Regions from separate parts of the Pseudorhizobium halotolerans genome, predicted to be linked through region 3. Evidence: predicted binding sites of a transcription regulator. Region 3 holds the regulator's gene; each other region holds the start of a gene.
What was found. The regulator PhoB, encoded in region 3, activates phosphate uptake and scavenging genes when phosphate is short. The targets are predictions, from matches to a motif close to TGTCATNNANCTGTCAT.

Region 1 (4,023 bases), on a different contig from region 3:
CTCGGTGATCGGCGTGCTGGTCTTCGCCGGCCTGACCGCCTATGACACCCAGAAGATCAAGGAAATGTACTGGGATGGCGACGAGGCTGTGGTTGCCGGCCGCAAGGCAATCATGGGTGCCCTCACCCTTTACCTCGACTTCATCAACCTGTTCATGTTCCTCCTGCAGTTCCTCGGCAATCGCAACGAGTAACCGCATCGGAAACGGCAGACGAAAAGGCGGCCTCCGGGCCGCCTTTTCTGTTGCCCCGCGTGCGCTGCGGCAATAGGTTCGCTCAGACTCCTCCTCGGCATCACCCCATGACCTTCATCCTGCGCGACGCTTCACCTTCCGATCTCCCGGCAATCACGGCCATATATGAGGACTGCGTCCTGAACGGGACCGCGAGCTACGAGCTCGACCCACCCGACACGGTTGAAATGGAAGCCCGCTTCGCCGCAATCTGCGGCAAAGGCTATCCCTACATCGCCGCCGAAGATCCGCAGGGCAATCTCCTCGGCTATGCCTATGCATCCGCCTTCCGGACCCGACCTGCCTATCGCTGGCTCGTCGAGGACTCCATCTACCTTGCCCCCGAAGCCCGTGGCCGCGGGATCGGCAAGGCACTGCTGTCCGAACTGCTGACGCGCTGCACGAGCCTGGGTTTCCGGCAAATGGTGGCGGTAATCGGCGGCGCGAGCCCCGCATCCATTGCCGTCCACCAAACCCTCGGCTTCAGGACCACCGGCAGGCTGGAGGCAACCGGCTTCAAGCATGGCCGGTGGCTCGACACGGTACTCATGCAAATATCGCTCGGGGATGGCGCCATGACGGATCCGGACGCTCTTGCCTATCCCGGCACGCTCTATCCAGGCTAGTCGATCAGCTTCAGCACCTTGTCGAATACCCGCAGCACCTGCGGCAGCTCGTGTCCCCGCTTGAGGATCATCCCGTGCGTGCTGATGACAGAGTACTGACCCTGCTTGGCCGCCAGCTTCGGGTTCTTCTCGATCCGGTAGAGCGGCATTTCGCCGGAACGCTTGAAGATCGAGAAGACCGCACGGTCCTTCAAGTGGTCGATGGCATAGTCCTTCCACTCGCCCTCGCCGACCATGCGTCCGTAGATCCGCAGGATGGCGTCCAATTCTCGCCGGTGGAAGGTGATGGGGACCGGTTCTCGGCTCTGGCGGTATTCCGTCAGGCTTACGACGACGTCGTCTTCTTGGCTGCGGAGGCCCCGCAAATCCGGCTGATCCGTCATCACGACTCCATGAATGATGTCAGTCGCATGACAGTTTGCCTCAGCGGGGGCAAAAAGCAATCCGCTGCGCATCTTTTGACGAACAGCAGCGGGTTTTTAATCTTGCCGCATTTCGAACAAAACACTGCCGGATTCCCGGACAAAAGTCCCAGCGTTGGTTGGCTTTTTCAGCCCCAATAGATCCGGCCCGGTTTCATTGACCCTTACCCCCAGCCCCCCAATGTCTCCGGGTCGGATCGCCTCCCAAGCAGCGCTCCTAGTAGCGCTTGCGCCCGGCCATCAGGATCGTCGCCCCGAGGATGGAAGCTGGCTCCCCGCCGGAGCCTGAGCGTTGCAGCAGGATTGCGCACCCATCCTTCTTCCACTTGCCCATGAACTTGCCCGGAAGCGACAGCTTGAGCGGCTTTCCCTGCCACATCCCGACCGACTGCACGTCGTAGACGCTGTGCCAGTATTCCATGGTCTTGCCGGCATTCTCGCCCTTCGAGACCTCGACATCCTGGCGCTTTGTGAAATACGCGACGACCACTTCCGCCTCACCCTGGCCTTCGCCGATCTCGATCTCGATCTCCTTGCCCCGCATGCGGGCGACAACCGGCACCGTCAGGCCCTGGCCTTCGGCCTTGAGCCTGTCGACGGTGGCGTTGATCGCGCTGAGTTCCGTTCCCTTTACGTGATCCCGGCCATTGATGACCGCCTGGGGCGTGTAGACGCCGGTTCGGCCGAGCGATTCGGCATACCCGTATTGCCGTTCCGTATTGGCCTTGGAGCTGAGCGTATCGGTCCAGCCGAGATAGTTCCAGTAATCCACGTGATAGGAGAGGGCGACGACGTCGCCTTGATGCACGAGTTTCTTCAACACGGCGTCTGCGGGCGGGCAGGATGAGCATCCCTGCGACGTGAACAACTCAACCACGCCTTTTGGCGTCTTGCCCTCTTCTGCCGAGGCTGTGGCGGCAGCCAGGACACCGGCAAGGAATATCGCTCTGCGGACGATGGGCAGCATCAACGCAAACCTCTTGAACTGACATTTGTTAGCCACGGCTGACCGCGGGGATCAAGAGGCTAACGGAAGAACTCGGGCCAAAGTAAACGGGCAGACGGCTCAACAGGAAGTCACGATGGGGTGAGGAGCTTCCGCGTCAGCACCCGCGCAACCGTTACATCAACTGCTGGAGACCCTGCAGCAGGTAGACCCCTCCGACACCGGTAACGATCCAGCGGGTCCAGCTTCGGAAGGACAGGTCTGTCATCCGCTGCAGGATGATGTTGCCGGTCCGCGTCCCCAAGATGGCGATCGGTGCGGCCAGAAGGATCGCGAGCCAGTCTGATGCAGGCAGTGCGGCAGCAGCCTGCCAGTAGAAGACCACCTTCGTCGCATGCGAGACGAGCTGCATCGCTGCCTTGGTGGCAATGACCTTGCGGCGATCCATCATGGTGCGGATGAAAAAGATGTCGATCGTCGGTCCGGAAACACCGACCCCCATGGCAAGGGCACCGGCGATGAAGCCGCAGGCCAGGGCGTGAGACGGGCGGGAGGCGTCCAGCTGAAGGCGCTGGACCGGCAGCCAGACGAGAACCGGCATCAACCCTAAAACGATGGATACGACGATGAGGTTCGGCGTGTAGTTCACCACCGTCAGCACAGCCGCCGCGATCAGGAGGCCGAGACACAGGATCGTCAGAATCCGGTAATCGATATAATGCCGCGAGAACCAGGCGCGGGACCCGTTGGCGACCATCTGGATGACGCCGTGCACGGCGATCGCAGTGGCGACCGGCATCAGGAAAAGCAGGACCCAGAGAAGGATCAGCCCGCCGGCCATGCCGAACACGCCGGAAAGCAGCGATGTCAGGAAGACCGTCAGCGCCATGCCTGCGAGGATGGCTGGGCTCAAGGATAGGCTCCGCTGAACACGGCCTTAGGCCGCAGGAACACCCGCCGGATAGGTCCGGCGGGTGCAGGTTGACTGTCAGGCTGCCAGATCGCGGAGAACGGTCTGCAGGATGCCGCCATTGTTCATGTAGGTGACCTCATCGAGGGTATCGATGCGGCAGAGGATGTTCACTTCCTTCACCGAACCGTCACCGTAGGTGATCTTCGCCGTCTTCCATTCGCGCGGCTTGATCGGACCTTCCAGCCCCTCGATCGTCACCGTCTCGTCGCCCTTGAGGTTGAGGCTGGCCCAGCTGGTGCCTTCCTCGAGGACGAAGGGAACGACGCCCATGCCGACCAGGTTCGAGCGGTGGATACGCTCGAACGACTGCGCAATCACAGCCTTGACCCCGAGAAGATTGGTACCCTTCGCGGCCCAGTCACGGGACGAACCGTTGCCGTATTCGACGCCGGCGAAGATGACGAGCGGGACACCTTCTTCCTTGTACTTCATGGCCGCGTCGTAGATCGACATCTCTTCCTTCGACGGATAGTGGATTGTGTAGCCACCTTCCTTGCCGTTCGGGCCGAGCATGTGGTTGCGAAGGCGGATGTTGGCAAAGGTACCACGCATCATGACCTCATGGTTACCGCGGCGCGTGCCGTACTGGTTGAAGTCGGCAACACCGACCCCGTGATCCATGAGATAGGAGCCTGCCGGCGAGGCCGCCTTGATCGAACCGGCCGGAGAGATGTGGTCGGTGGTGATCTTGTCGCCAAGGAGACCGAGGACACGAGCGCCCTTGATGTCCTTGAGGCCGGTACCCGTCTTGCCCATGCCCACGAAGTAGGGCGGGTTCTGGACATAGGTGGAGTCGTCGTCCCAGGCGTAGGTCTGGCCCGGCG
Region 2 (4,023 bases), on a different contig from region 3:
CAGATGACGTTGTTCACCTGGTTCGGGAAGTCCGAGCGCCCGGTGCAGATCATCGCATCAGGACGCGCTTCCCGTGCGAGCTGCGGCATGATCTCCGGGGTCGGGTTGGCGAGCGCCATGATGAGCGGCTTCTCGGCCATCTTGGCCAAGAGCTCCGGCTTCAGAACGCCGGCGGCGGAGAGGCCGAGGAACACGTCGGCACCCTCGATGCTCTCGTGCAGGCTGCGCTTATCGCTCTCCTGGCAATAGATCGCCTTCCACTGGTCCATCAGCGTCTCGCGGCCGAGATAGACGAGGCCTTCGATGTCGTGGACCCAGATGTTCTCCTTGCGGGCGCCAAGCAAGACGAGCAGGTTGAGGCACGCAAGAGCCGCCGCACCGGCACCGGAGGCGACGATCTTCACGTCGGCGATGTTCTTGCCGGCAAGTTCCAGGCCGTTCAGGATGGCCGCGGCGACGATGATGGCGGTGCCGTGCTGGTCATCGTGGAAGACCGGTATGTTCATCTTTTCGCGAAGCTGGCGCTCTACCTCGAAACACTCCGGCGACTTGATGTCCTCGAGATTGATGCCGCCAAAGGTCGGCTCGAGCGCCGAGATGGTCGAGACCATGCGGTCGATCTCGTTGGCATCGATCTCGATGTCGAAGACGTCGATGCCGGCGAACTTCTTGAAGAGGACGGCCTTGCCCTCCATCACCGGCTTGGACGCCAGCGGCCCGATATTGCCGAGGCCGAGAACCGCCGTGCCGTTGGAGATGACGGCGACGAGGTTGGATCGGGCCGTATAGTCGGCTGCGGTGTTCGGATCGTCGCGGATGGCAAGACAGGGGGCGGCGACGCCGGGCGAATAGGCGAGCGCAAGGTCGCGCTGGTTGCCGAGCGGCTTGGTCGGCTGGATCTCGAGTTTGCCGGGGCGCGGGTAACGGTGGAAGAAGAGGGCCTGCTCGTCGAGGTCGCCCGATTTGCTCGTACCGTTCACCTTTACGTCGTCCTGCATCTCTGGCGCCTCCGGGATTCGTCTTTAGTCCAATGCGTTGTGAGGCATTCCTTACAACAATCGTTGCGGCGGAACAGCAGTAATTTCCGCAGGCAGGGAGGAGGGCGAGATGGCGCGGGGAGGTGTCATGTTCCTGAAACACGAGTCTGGTTTTGAGGGGCGAGCCACGGATCGCAACGACAGGGGACATCGACCGCGATGGCGAATGCAAGGCATTTCCGCACCATCTTTCTTTCGGACGTCCACCTCGGCTCCAAGGCGGCACGTACCGATCTGCTCCTCGACTTCCTTCGCCACCATGAGGCCGATACGATCATCCTGGTCGGTGACATCGTCGACGGTTGGCGCCTGAAGCGGAGTTGGCACTGGCCGCAGGGGTGCAACGATGTGGTGCAGAAGCTGCTCCGCAAGGCCCGCAAGGGAACGCGGATTGTCTACATCCCCGGCAATCACGACGAGTTCCTGCGCGACTTCCCCGGCAGCCATTTCGGCGGCATCGAGGTGGCCGAGCGTTTGATCCACGAGGCGGGCGATGGAAAGCGCTACCTGGTGCTGCATGGCGACGAGTTCGACGTGGTGGTCCGCAATGCGCGGCTTCTCGCCTATCTCGGGGACTGGGCCTATGATGCGGCGATCGTGATCAACATCGGCCTGTCCGCCATCCGCCGGCGGCTCGGCATGCCCTACTGGTCCTTTTCTGCCTGGGCAAAGCTGCAGGTCAAGCAGGCCGTCAACTTCATCGGCGAGTTCCAGCGCGTGGTGGCGGACGAGGCGCGGCGCAACAATGTCGACGGTGTGATCTGCGGCCACATCCATCATGCGGTGATGGAGGACATTGACGGCATTCATTACATCAACACCGGCGACTGGGTGGAAAGCTGTACGGCCGTCGCCGAGCACCGGGACGGGACCATGGAGATGATCGAGTGGCACGGGCTCGAAACCGTCCCGGCGCCTTCGCCCGTACCGGCGGAAATCCTCAACGACATGAAGGCCGCCTGACGCTTGCGACATTCTGGTCGGGCATTGCCTTTCTGCCACAGGCTCGAACGCGGCCGCGTGCTACGGTCGTGATCCCGGACCTGATTCCCTGTTGCTCCCGTGATCACTGGCACTGCGACCGAGCCGCCGCCTCGGCACTTCCAACTGCGCTGCGCGCTCGCATTCGCGGCGCCGATCGGCGTCAACGGCATCATCCTCCCGTATTTTCCGGTGTGGCTCGACACGCTGAGGTTCAGCGAGTTCGAGATCGGCATGATCCTCGCGATCCCGATGATTGTCCGCATCGTCACGGCTCCGATCGTTGGTGCCATTGCCGACCGCCTCCAGGAACGGTCGAAGGTACTGATGTGGTCAGGCATGCTCTCCTTCATGACGGCGCTTGCCCTGTTTGCCGTCACCGGGTTCTGGCCCGTCCTCATCGTCTATGCTCTCCAGGCGGCCTTCTTCGCCGCCTATGTCCCGGTGGTCGATTCGATTGCGGTGAGCGGCGTGCGGCGCTGGGGGTTCCAGTATGGGGCTCTGCGGGTATGGGGATCGGTCGGGTTTGTCGCCATGAGCCTGCTGATGGGGCAACTCATCGGCATCTGGGGCGGAGGAGTCCTTCCGACCGTCGCCTGCCTTGCCTTTGCGATGACAATCGCGGCCGCCTTTGCTGCTCCCCGGATCGGCCGGAAGCGGCGCCCTTCTGCGGGCCTGCGCAATTGGCGCCTCGGAGCGATGGGACGGCTCGACCTGCACATGCTGATGATCGGTGCCTCCGTGGCGCAGGCAAGCCACGCCATGTTCTATGCCTTCGGCGCCATCCACTGGCAGCAGGTCGGCTTCGATGGCATGGAGATCGGCATCCTCTGGAGCGCGGCAGTGATTGCCGAGATCGCAGTTTTCTTCGCGTCCGCCTTCATTGCAAGGCACCTGTCGCCCTGGACCATGATGCGCCTGGGCTGCGCTGTCGCAGTGGCCAGATGGGCGATCTTCCCAATGCCCCTCGGTTTCTGGGCGTATCTGCTTTTGCAGTCGGCGCACGCCTTCACGTTCACCTTCCTGCATATCGGTGTTCAGCAGAAGCTGGTCGAGATCGTCCGCGAGGAGCAGGAATCGTCGATGCAGGGAACCTATTTCTTCTACAATGGCGCCTTCCTCGCGCTGGCTACATTTCTCTCCGGCGCCCTTTACCGCAGCTATGGAGTGTCGAGTTACCCGGCGATGTCCCTGACCGCTGCGCTCGGCCTGTTGCTGCTTGCGTTGGCGGCGCGCCTTCAGCCCCAGAGTGCCGAGGGCGGCGGAAAGAGCGTCGACCCTTCGTAGTCAAGACCGGGTTGCCGGTCGCGGGCCAGCAGAAGCGGACCGTCGAGATCGGCATAGTCGACGTCCTGCGCCAGCAGTGCCGCCGGCGCCATTGCAAGCGACGTACCGACCATGCAGCCAACCATGATCCCAAGACCGAGCCGCCTGGCTTCCGCCTTCATGTGCAGCGCCTCGGTCAGTCCCCCGGTCTTGTCGAGCTTGATGTTCACCGCATCGTATCGGTCGCGAAGGCCGACAAGGTCCGCGGTGGCGTGGACGCTCTCGTCGGCACAGATGGGCACCAGCCTTTGGGTCCGTGCCAGCAACGCATCTTCTCCAGCAGGCAGGGGTTGTTCGATCAGGTCGATTTGCATCTCCCGGGCGACGTGGAGATGCTCCTCGAGGTTCTGCTCCGTCCATCCCTCGTTGGCATCGACGATGATGCGGCATGCCGGTGCCGCCTCCCGCACCGCCCGCATCCGGGACGTGTCGTCAGTCGTCCCCAGCTTGACCTTGAGCAGAGGCCGCTGGCCGTTGTGCGCAGCCGCCGCGGCCATGGCATCCGGTTCGGCGAGCGACAGCGTGAAGGCCGTCGTGATCGGATGCGGCACGACGCCGAGCCTTTCGGCGACCGGGGTTCCAGTCAGCTTGGCCTCCAGGTCCCAAAGTGCGCAATCGACGGCGTTGCGCGCCGCGCCAGGCTTCATCAGCGACTGGATCTCGATTCGGTTCGCGCCCG
Region 3 (4,023 bases):
TACCGCACTTGCCCAGAAGGTGATTTCCGACGATGTGATCCTGGATCACGCGGAACGCGAGATCGGCGAGAAGGCCATCGTGACGATCGCCAAGCGCCAGCCCATGGCGGCCGACCTCCGCGAGGTAATCGGCTCGCTTCGCATCGCGGCTGACCTGGAGCGGGTAGGGGACCTCGGCAAGAATACTGCCAAGCGGGTGATCGCGGTCCAGGAAACGGGCATCCCGCGCAACCTTGCACGTGGCATCGAGCATCTGTCGGAACTGGCGCTGGTCCAGCTCAAGGAAGTGCTCGACGTCTATGTCACGCGCTCGGCTGAGAAGGCGGAAGCCATCCGCGAGCGCGACGAGGAAATCGACGCCATGTACACCTCGCTGTTCCGCGAGCTCCTCACCTACATGATGGAGGATCCGCGCAACATCACGAGCTGCACCCATCTGCTCTTCTGCGCCAAGAACATCGAGCGCATCGGCGACCATGCCACGAACATCGCAGAGACGATCTACTACATGGCGACCGGCTCGCAGCCGGAGGGTGAGCGGCCAAAGGATGACCGGTCCAACACGCTGAGCGCCGTCCTGAGCGACGACTAGGATCGCGGAGCCTTTTCATGCAGCCAAAGATCACCGTCGTAGAGGACGAGGAGGCCCTCAGCGTCCTTCTCCGCTACAACCTCGAGGCCGAAGGCTACGAGGTTGAAACCATCGTCAAGGGGGACGAGGCCGAACTGCGCCTCCAGGAGCGCGTTCCGGACCTCCTCATTCTTGACTGGATGCTGCCCGGCGTATCCGGGATCGAGCTTTGCCGTCGCCTGCGCCAGCGCCGCGAGACCGAGCGCCTGCCGATCATCATGCTGACGGCGCGCGGTGAGGAGAGCGAGCGGGTTCGCGGCCTGGCGACCGGCGCCGACGACTATGTGGTCAAACCGTTCTCGACGCCCGAACTGATGGCTCGCGTCAGGGCGATGCTCCGGCGTGCCAAGCCCGAGGTATTATCAACCGTGCTCCGTTGCGGCGATATCGAGCTCGACCGTGAAACCCATCGCGTTCACCGCAAGAGCCGGGAGGTGCGGTTGGGTCCGACCGAATTCCGCTTGCTGGAATTCCTGATGTCGGCACCGGGACGCGTCTACTCTCGGGCGCAGCTGCTCGATGGCGTCTGGGGCCATGACATCTATGTCGACGAGCGTACGGTGGACGTCCATGTCGGCCGGCTGCGCAAGGCCCTCAACTTCTCCAACATGCCCGACGTAATCCGCACGGTCCGCGGCGCCGGCTACTCCCTAGAGGGCTAGGCGCCCGGCATCCCGGAACGCGATCCGAAGACCTCAGAGCAGCGGCCCGCAGTGCGGCTGCTCTTCTCGTTTTGGGGGGCGCCAGCATTTCGAGGGGAGGGTGATAACCGAGGACAGGAGTGGCAGGAAAAGAGCCGCGACCGTTCCCGGCGCGGTTCTGGAGTTTTCATAAACCGAAGCCGGTCGGAAGCTCGGATTGCTCGGTCGTAAAGGCCTCCGTCACCTCTCCCTGCCGATCAGCCGGGAGCGCAATGCGTTCGAGATCCCGTCGAAGAGGAAGATGACGATGAGAATGAGCAGCACCATGTAGGCGACGTTCTCCCAGTCGGAATTGGTGCGCATCGCCTCCCACAGCTTGAGGCCGATGCCGCCGGCTCCCACCGCACCGATGATCGTCGCGGATCGGGTATTGGACTCCCAGAAGTAGAGCGCCTGGGAGGCAAAGACCGGCATGACCTGCGGCAGGACGCCGTAGCGCTGGACGGTGACCGGCGGTGCGCCTACCGAGCGGACGCCTTCGCGCTGCTTGTCGTCAATGTTCTCCAGCGCCTCGGCATAGAGCTTGCCGAGCGTTCCGGTGTCGGTGAAGAAGATGGCAGAGATGCCGGCGAGCGGCCCCGGGCCGAAGGCACGTGTGAAGAACAGCGCCCAGATCAGCATGTCGACCGAACGGAGGAAGTCGAACAGGCGCTTCGTCAGCTGGTTCGCCGGCCGGTTGCGGAAGATGTTGCGGGCGGCGATGAAGGAGAGGGGAAAGGCGACGATCATGGCGAACAACGTGCCGATGAAGGCCATGACGATGGTCTGCAGGAGCTTCGTCCAGACGTCGAGATGCTGCCAGGACGGGTTGTAGAGGATGTCGCTCCAGGCGAGCGACAGGTTGGACCTAGCCGGGTCGATCCGCTCGCCGGTAAAGATCAGCGAGACAATCTCGCCCGACGACTTGCCGAAGAAGGCGGAATTTGTATCGAAGAGGAAGTTCTCCCAGCCGAGGAAGCGCTTGCGGATGCGAACGCGGTCGTCGCTGACGTCAACCCATCCGGAGAAGCCGAAAAACGCCGTCACCCGCCCCCCAATCGATCGCTGTTCCACCCATTCCGGAAGCGGGCCCTGGACGTGGACTTCCTCTGCGTCCCGATCGAGCAGCAGCGTCACCGTTTCGCCGCCGCGCGTGAGGACGACACGGTCCGGCTGGACATCAATGGTGTGGGAGGAGCCCATGCGGACGACGGCTTCGGTCACGATCTCCTCGGTTCGTGTCTCGACAGTAGGCGCCGCCGGTGCGGCCGGCTGCTGGGCGGGTGCGGGCGCCATGAAGCTGAAGCTCGATGTGGCCTGGCCCGATTGGGAGGGAGCGGCCGCCGGCATCTCGACCCTGCGCGTTACCGTCTCGCGTTTCGCCTCGAGCCAGTCCGGATTGGGGTTCGGGCCAATCGGATCGAAGCGCGGATAGGTGATCTGCATGGATCCGTCGGAGGCGATGTCGATGTCGGGCCGGATTTCGTAGGAGACCCAGTCGGCGAGGTAGTTTCCTGCAAGGCCCCAGTTCGCGCCGCCGACCACCTTGCCGACAGCGAAGAACCACCAGGCGAAGATGAAGTAGAGAATGGCCGCCGATGCGATGATCGGGATGCGGAAGCGCTGCCAGATAGAGCGGTGCAGGAGCTCGGGATGGCGCGCCGCCAACGCGTCCATTTCGGCTGTGTTGAGAACGGTCATGGCAGCCTCGCTCAGATTGTCTGAAATGCCTGGTCGCCGACCAGCCTGCGACGCAGCCATGCGGAAAACTGGTCTACGGCGATGATGGTCAGGAGAAGGAGCAGGACGATCGCCAGGGTCTTGGCTTCATGCCCCTGGCCGATGGAAAGGCGCAGCAGCTCACCGATTCCGCCGCCACCGACCGCACCGATGATTGTGGAGGCCCGCACGTTGATCTCCAGGCGCAGCAGGAAATAGCTCATGAAGTTCGGCATGACCTGCGGGACCATCCCGAACCAGGACCGCTCCAGCCAATTGGCGCCGACGGCCTTCAGACCCTCGTCCGGCTTCATGTCGGCGTTCTCGATCACCTCGAAGAACATTTTTCCGAGGGCGCCGATCGTGTGGATGGAGACAGCGATAAGTGCCGGAACTGGCCCGAGCGAGAAAATGGCCAGAAAGAAGCCCGCAATGACGACTTCCGGGAAAGCTCGAAGCAGCTCCATCAGTCGACGAATTGGCCCTCGTATCCACGCGTTTGGCGTCATGTTCTTTGCCGCAAGGAAGGACAGCATGAAGCCGAAGATCAAGCCGATGCCTGTGGCTGCAATCGCGATGTTCAGTGTCACGAGCATCTGATGAACGTATTCCGGCAGGTAGATGCTCTCCGTCAGGTAGAGCCGGCCCTCGGGATAGTTGTACTTCAGGCTTCCGTCTTCATAAGGAGAGGGCAGGTCGAACAGGGCGCGCCAGATCTCCCAGCCGTCCCTCGGGATGAGGTCGCCGATGAAGTCGAAGAGATGTGGCAGGCGATCGAAGAACTTGCCGGCATTGGTCTCGTTGGCGAACCATAGCGAGCCGGATACGGCGAGGAGCAGCAGTGTGCCGGATGTGACGGTATAGAAACGGCGCTGCCCTGCGAGTTGCTGCCAGTGGCGCTCGACGAGAACCCCGCTGTCGCTGAGTGTCGGCTTCATGACGGAAGTCGGCATCATGCTTTCCTGACTGTTGTGGGGTAGGGAAAAGGCCGCC
Region 4 (4,023 bases), on a different contig from region 3:
TAGCATCCGTTTCCATGACCGCGCTCTCCATGCCCAACGGATCGAAGAGCGCTTCGCGCGGATAGGCCAGCGCCGCAGATGGCGTTCCGGCACGGTCCATCCAGATGCGCGAGATCAGCACGGCGCTCCCGGAGGAATAGTTGAAGCGCGTGCCCGGCTCGGCCACCAGCGGCGCATCGGCGGCAAAGGCCGCCATGTCCGGCTCCAGGTACAGCATGCGCGTCACGTCGGTGACAGCGCCATAGTTTTCATTCGAGGCCAGACCGTCCTCCATGGCCAGCAACTGCGCGAGCGTGATCTCGCCCCGTTCGTCGCCGCGCCACTGGGGAAGGAGCGCCCTGTCGGACAGCGAGAGGCGTCCTTGCCGGATCAGCGTGCCGACGATGGCCGCATTGACCGTCTTCGTCATCGACCAGCCGAGCAGCGGCGTCTCAGGCGAGAAGCCCTGCCCATAGACTTCTCCCACGACTTTTCCGCTCCTGACCACGACGACCGCCCGCATACCTGGGCCAGTCAAAGCACTGTCAGAGAGAAGCCTCGCAATCGCCAGATCCGACTCAACTTGTTCTCCGGCGGGCCAGGGAGTTGGTGCATCCGATAGCGCAGCCGTCGGGTTCGGCAGGGAAAGGTTGGAGACCTCGCCTTCTGGCGCCACCGCGCATCCGAGCCCATCGCGGTAGACCGCCTCGTTGCCGGCGAACAGACCGAGCAACGACGCCCTCACCCGCCGCTCCGTCCGATCCACTTCCATCAGCCGCAGCAGCGGATGCCCGGGCGCCTGGACATCAACCGCAAGCACATCTTCGGCGTCGCGTCCGGCAATAAGCAGGTTGGAGCAGACGATCTTGGCCGAGTATCCGGCTCCCACACGAAGCAAGGCCGGTGGTGCGAGGTAAAGCCAGAGCGCGACGCCGGCCACCACAAGGACAGCCAGCACACCGACAATCTTCCCCACCTGGCGCAGACGTCGCATCCACCGCCTCCTCTTCTGCCGCGACATGCAAGCAGCAAACGTTCTCCGGCGAAAGGGGCCTCGGAAGTTAGCCACAACAGTCGTCATCTACCTGTTGCACGCGCGGGCTATTGGACGGCATCGCCAAGGGTGGGGATAGAGATGGCCCATGTAACTCACGACGCAGGCTATGTTCGCAACAAGCGGCTCAGGGACGCGCTCCTGCAGCACAGCCCCCTCAGCCGGAAGGGCTTTTCAGAGCGACTGTTCGGCATTCTGTTCTCCGGTCTCGTCTACCCGCAGATCTGGGAAGACCCGGACGTGGACATGGCGGCGATGGAGCTGACGTCGGGCCATCGCCTCGTCACCATCGGCTCCGGTGGCTGCAACGTCCTCGCCTATCTCAGCCGGTCACCCGGCCGGATCGATGTGGTGGATCTCAACCTGCATCACATCGCGCTCACCAGGCTGAAGCTTGCGGCCTTCCGTCACTTGCCTTCGCGGGCCGACGTCGTGCGGATGTTCGGAATGGAGAATGTTCGCAGCAACAGCGCATCATTCGACATTTTTCTCGCACCCAATCTCGATCCGCAGACCCGTTCCTACTGGGAACGGCGCCGTTGGAATGGGCGTCGCCGCATCGACGCCTTCGACCGGAACATCTATCGCAGCGGCCTGCTCGGGCGCTTCATCGCCACAGGTCACCTGCTCGCCCGCCTTCACAGGGTAGACCTGACCGAATTTTCCAACACGCGTTCGCTACGCGAACAGCGGCTCTTCTTCGATACGCAGATCGCGCCACTTTTCGACAAGCCCCTCATACGCTGGCTGACCAGCCGCAAAAGCTCACTCTTCGGCCTCGGCATCCCTCCGCAGCAGTATGACGAACTTGCCCGCAGCAGCGAGGACCGCACCATGGCACCGATCCTGCGCCAGCGGCTGGAAAAGCTCGCATGCCACTTTCCGCTGCGCGACAATTATTTCGCCTGGCAGGCCTTTGCTCGTCGCTACCCCGAAAAGAGCGAGGGCTGCCCGCCGACATATCTCCGCCCGGAAAACTATCTCGCCATCCGGGAGAATGTGGACAGCGTGGCTGTCCATCATGCGAGCGTCACCGAACTTCTCACCAGGAAGCCAGCGGCCTCGGTCGATCGGTATGTTCTTCTCGATGCCCAGGACTGGATGACGGACGACCAGTTGAACGAACTCTGGGCGGAAATAGGACGGACCGCGGCGCCTGGTGCACGGGTGATCTTCCGGACCGCCGGCGAGCCCAGCATCCCGGAAGGGCGGGTTCGCGGCGCGATCCTGGGTCGCTGGGCCTATCTGAGCGACAGGTCGCAGGAACTGACGCTTCAGGACCGGTCGGCGATCTACGGAGGCTTCCACATCTACGAGTTGCGCGGATGACGGAAACTGAGGCCCGGCAGGAAGATGCTTCGCACGCCGTGCGCATGGATCGCATGTACCGCCACCAGCGGCACATCTATGATCTCACGCGCAAATACTACCTCCTGGGCCGTGACCGGGCCATCGAAGGTTTGCAGCTGCCTTCCAGGGGGCGACTGCTGGAGGTGGGATGCGGCACCGGTCGCAACCTCCTTGCCGCTCATCGCCGCTACCCTGACGCCCGTCTGTACGGGCTCGACATCTCCGCCGAGATGCTCGCCAGCGCCCGCCGATACTTCGAGGACAGGGCTATCCATCCCCGATTCTTGCGCGCCGACGCCACCCGTTTCAGCCCGGCTCACTTCGGTACGGATGGTTTCGATCGCGTGCTGATCTCCTACGCCCTCTCGATGATCCCCGATTGGGAGGGCGCGATCGATACCGGCATCGCGGCCCTTGCCCCCGGCGGCTCCCTGCACATCGTCGATTTCGGCCAGCAGGAAGGTCTTCCCCGCTGGTTCCGGTCGTTCCTCGTCGGGTGGCTGAGACGCTTCCACGTGACGCCCCGCGCCGGTTTGCAGAGGGCACTGGAGGAAAGGCTGGAGCAAGCCGACGCCGACATGATCTTCGAAGAGATCTTCGGCGGCTATGCCTGGCACGCGATCCTGCGAAAGCGCGGCGGCTGACGACCTCCCTTGCCAGCGGACGCATTTTGCGGCGTTATGTGGCGCGAGAATAGAACCGCAGGACCGCTCCGGCGCCGCCTGACAAAGCAGACGGAATGCGCATGTACCGGCTCCCTCTCGTGCTCCTGACGGCGGCGCTCCTGCTCAGCGGTTGCACGGTCGTCGCCTATGACGCGCTCAGTACGGACTCGATCGCGAAGCCGCGTTTCGGGGACAACGATCCTGTCGATTTCGGACAGCGGCACCCGCACCTGCACGACGTTCACGGCATCGACGTTTCCAAGTGGAACGGCGAGATCGACTGGCACGCAGCGCGGAAGTCCGGTGTCGCCTTTGCGTTCATCAAGGCCACGGAAGGCAAGGACCGGGTGGATTCGAGTTTCGAGCGCAACTGGCGTGGCGCGGCTGCTGCCGGCCTTCCGCACGCGCCCTACCACTTCTACTATTTCTGTTCGACTGCCGACGAACAGGCGGACTGGTTCATCCGCAACGTGCCCAAGTCAGCCGTGCGCCTGCCCCCCGTTCTGGATGCAGAATGGAACCACGCCTCCCCCACCTGTAAGCTGCGACCGCCGCCCGCCACGGTCCGTGCCTCCCTGCAGCGCTTCATGGACCGGATCGAGGCCCATTACGGCAAGCGGCCGATCATCTACACCACCGTCGACTTCCACCGGGACAATCTCGTCGGCCATTTCGACGATTACCACTTCTGGGTCCGCTCCACCGCGGCGCACCCGGAGGACATCTATGCGTCGAGAACCTGGGCGTTCTGGCAGTACACCGCCACCGGCGTGGTGCCAGGCGTCAATGGCAATACGGACATCAACGTCTTTGCGGGAACGCAGAAGAATTGGCAGGCCTGGGTCGCTTCGGTGACCGACTGACGATGGGCTCGGACCCCGGCGCTACCCGCGCCGTGCTTCCGTCACAATGATTGCCGAGACGATGACACCACTCATTGCATGGAGAACCCGAATGTCGTCTGTCCGAAGCCTG

Region 1: the regulator PhoB is predicted to act here: its motif matches at 1,258-1,274, upstream of FN060_RS00815 (DUF2794 domain-containing protein).
Region 2: the regulator PhoB is predicted to act here: its motif matches at 1,122-1,138, upstream of FN060_RS07650 (UDP-2,3-diacylglucosamine diphosphatase).
Region 4: the regulator PhoB is predicted to act here: its motif matches at 1,055-1,071, upstream of FN060_RS10215 (BtaA family protein).

The regions. Positions count from the first base shown of each region.
Region 1 covers NZ_CABFWE030000001.1:162,673-166,695, forward strand. Annotated here, with positions in the region: gene FN060_RS00805 (Bax inhibitor-1/YccA family protein) at 1-193, shown strand, start outside; gene FN060_RS00810 (GNAT family N-acetyltransferase) at 301-858, shown strand; gene FN060_RS00815 (DUF2794 domain-containing protein) at 855-1,241, opposite strand; gene FN060_RS00820 (DUF1223 domain-containing protein) at 1,498-2,247, opposite strand; gene FN060_RS00825 (sulfite exporter TauE/SafE family protein) at 2,402-3,139, opposite strand; gene acnA (aconitate hydratase AcnA) at 3,215-4,023, opposite strand, start outside.
Region 2 covers NZ_CABFWE030000005.1:560,103-564,125, forward strand. Annotated here, with positions in the region: gene FN060_RS07645 (NADP-dependent malic enzyme) at 1-998, opposite strand, end outside; gene FN060_RS07650 (UDP-2,3-diacylglucosamine diphosphatase) at 1,197-2,000, shown strand; gene FN060_RS07655 (MFS transporter) at 2,100-3,305, shown strand; gene dgcA (N-acetyl-D-Glu racemase DgcA) at 3,257-4,023, opposite strand, start outside.
Region 3 covers NZ_CABFWE030000004.1:188,882-192,904, forward strand. Annotated here, with positions in the region: gene phoU (phosphate signaling complex protein PhoU) at 1-592, shown strand, start outside; gene phoB (phosphate regulon transcriptional regulator PhoB) at 610-1,293, shown strand; gene phnE (phosphonate ABC transporter, permease protein PhnE) at 1,513-3,012, opposite strand; gene phnE (phosphonate ABC transporter, permease protein PhnE) at 3,024-3,983, opposite strand.
Region 4 covers NZ_CABFWE030000005.1:1,068,453-1,072,475, forward strand. Annotated here, with positions in the region: gene FN060_RS10210 (serine hydrolase domain-containing protein) at 1-973, opposite strand, end outside; gene FN060_RS10215 (BtaA family protein) at 1,115-2,362, shown strand; gene FN060_RS10220 (class I SAM-dependent methyltransferase) at 2,359-3,027, shown strand; gene FN060_RS10225 (glycoside hydrolase family 25 protein) at 3,129-3,911, shown strand; gene FN060_RS10230 (lytic murein transglycosylase) at 4,003-4,023, shown strand, end outside.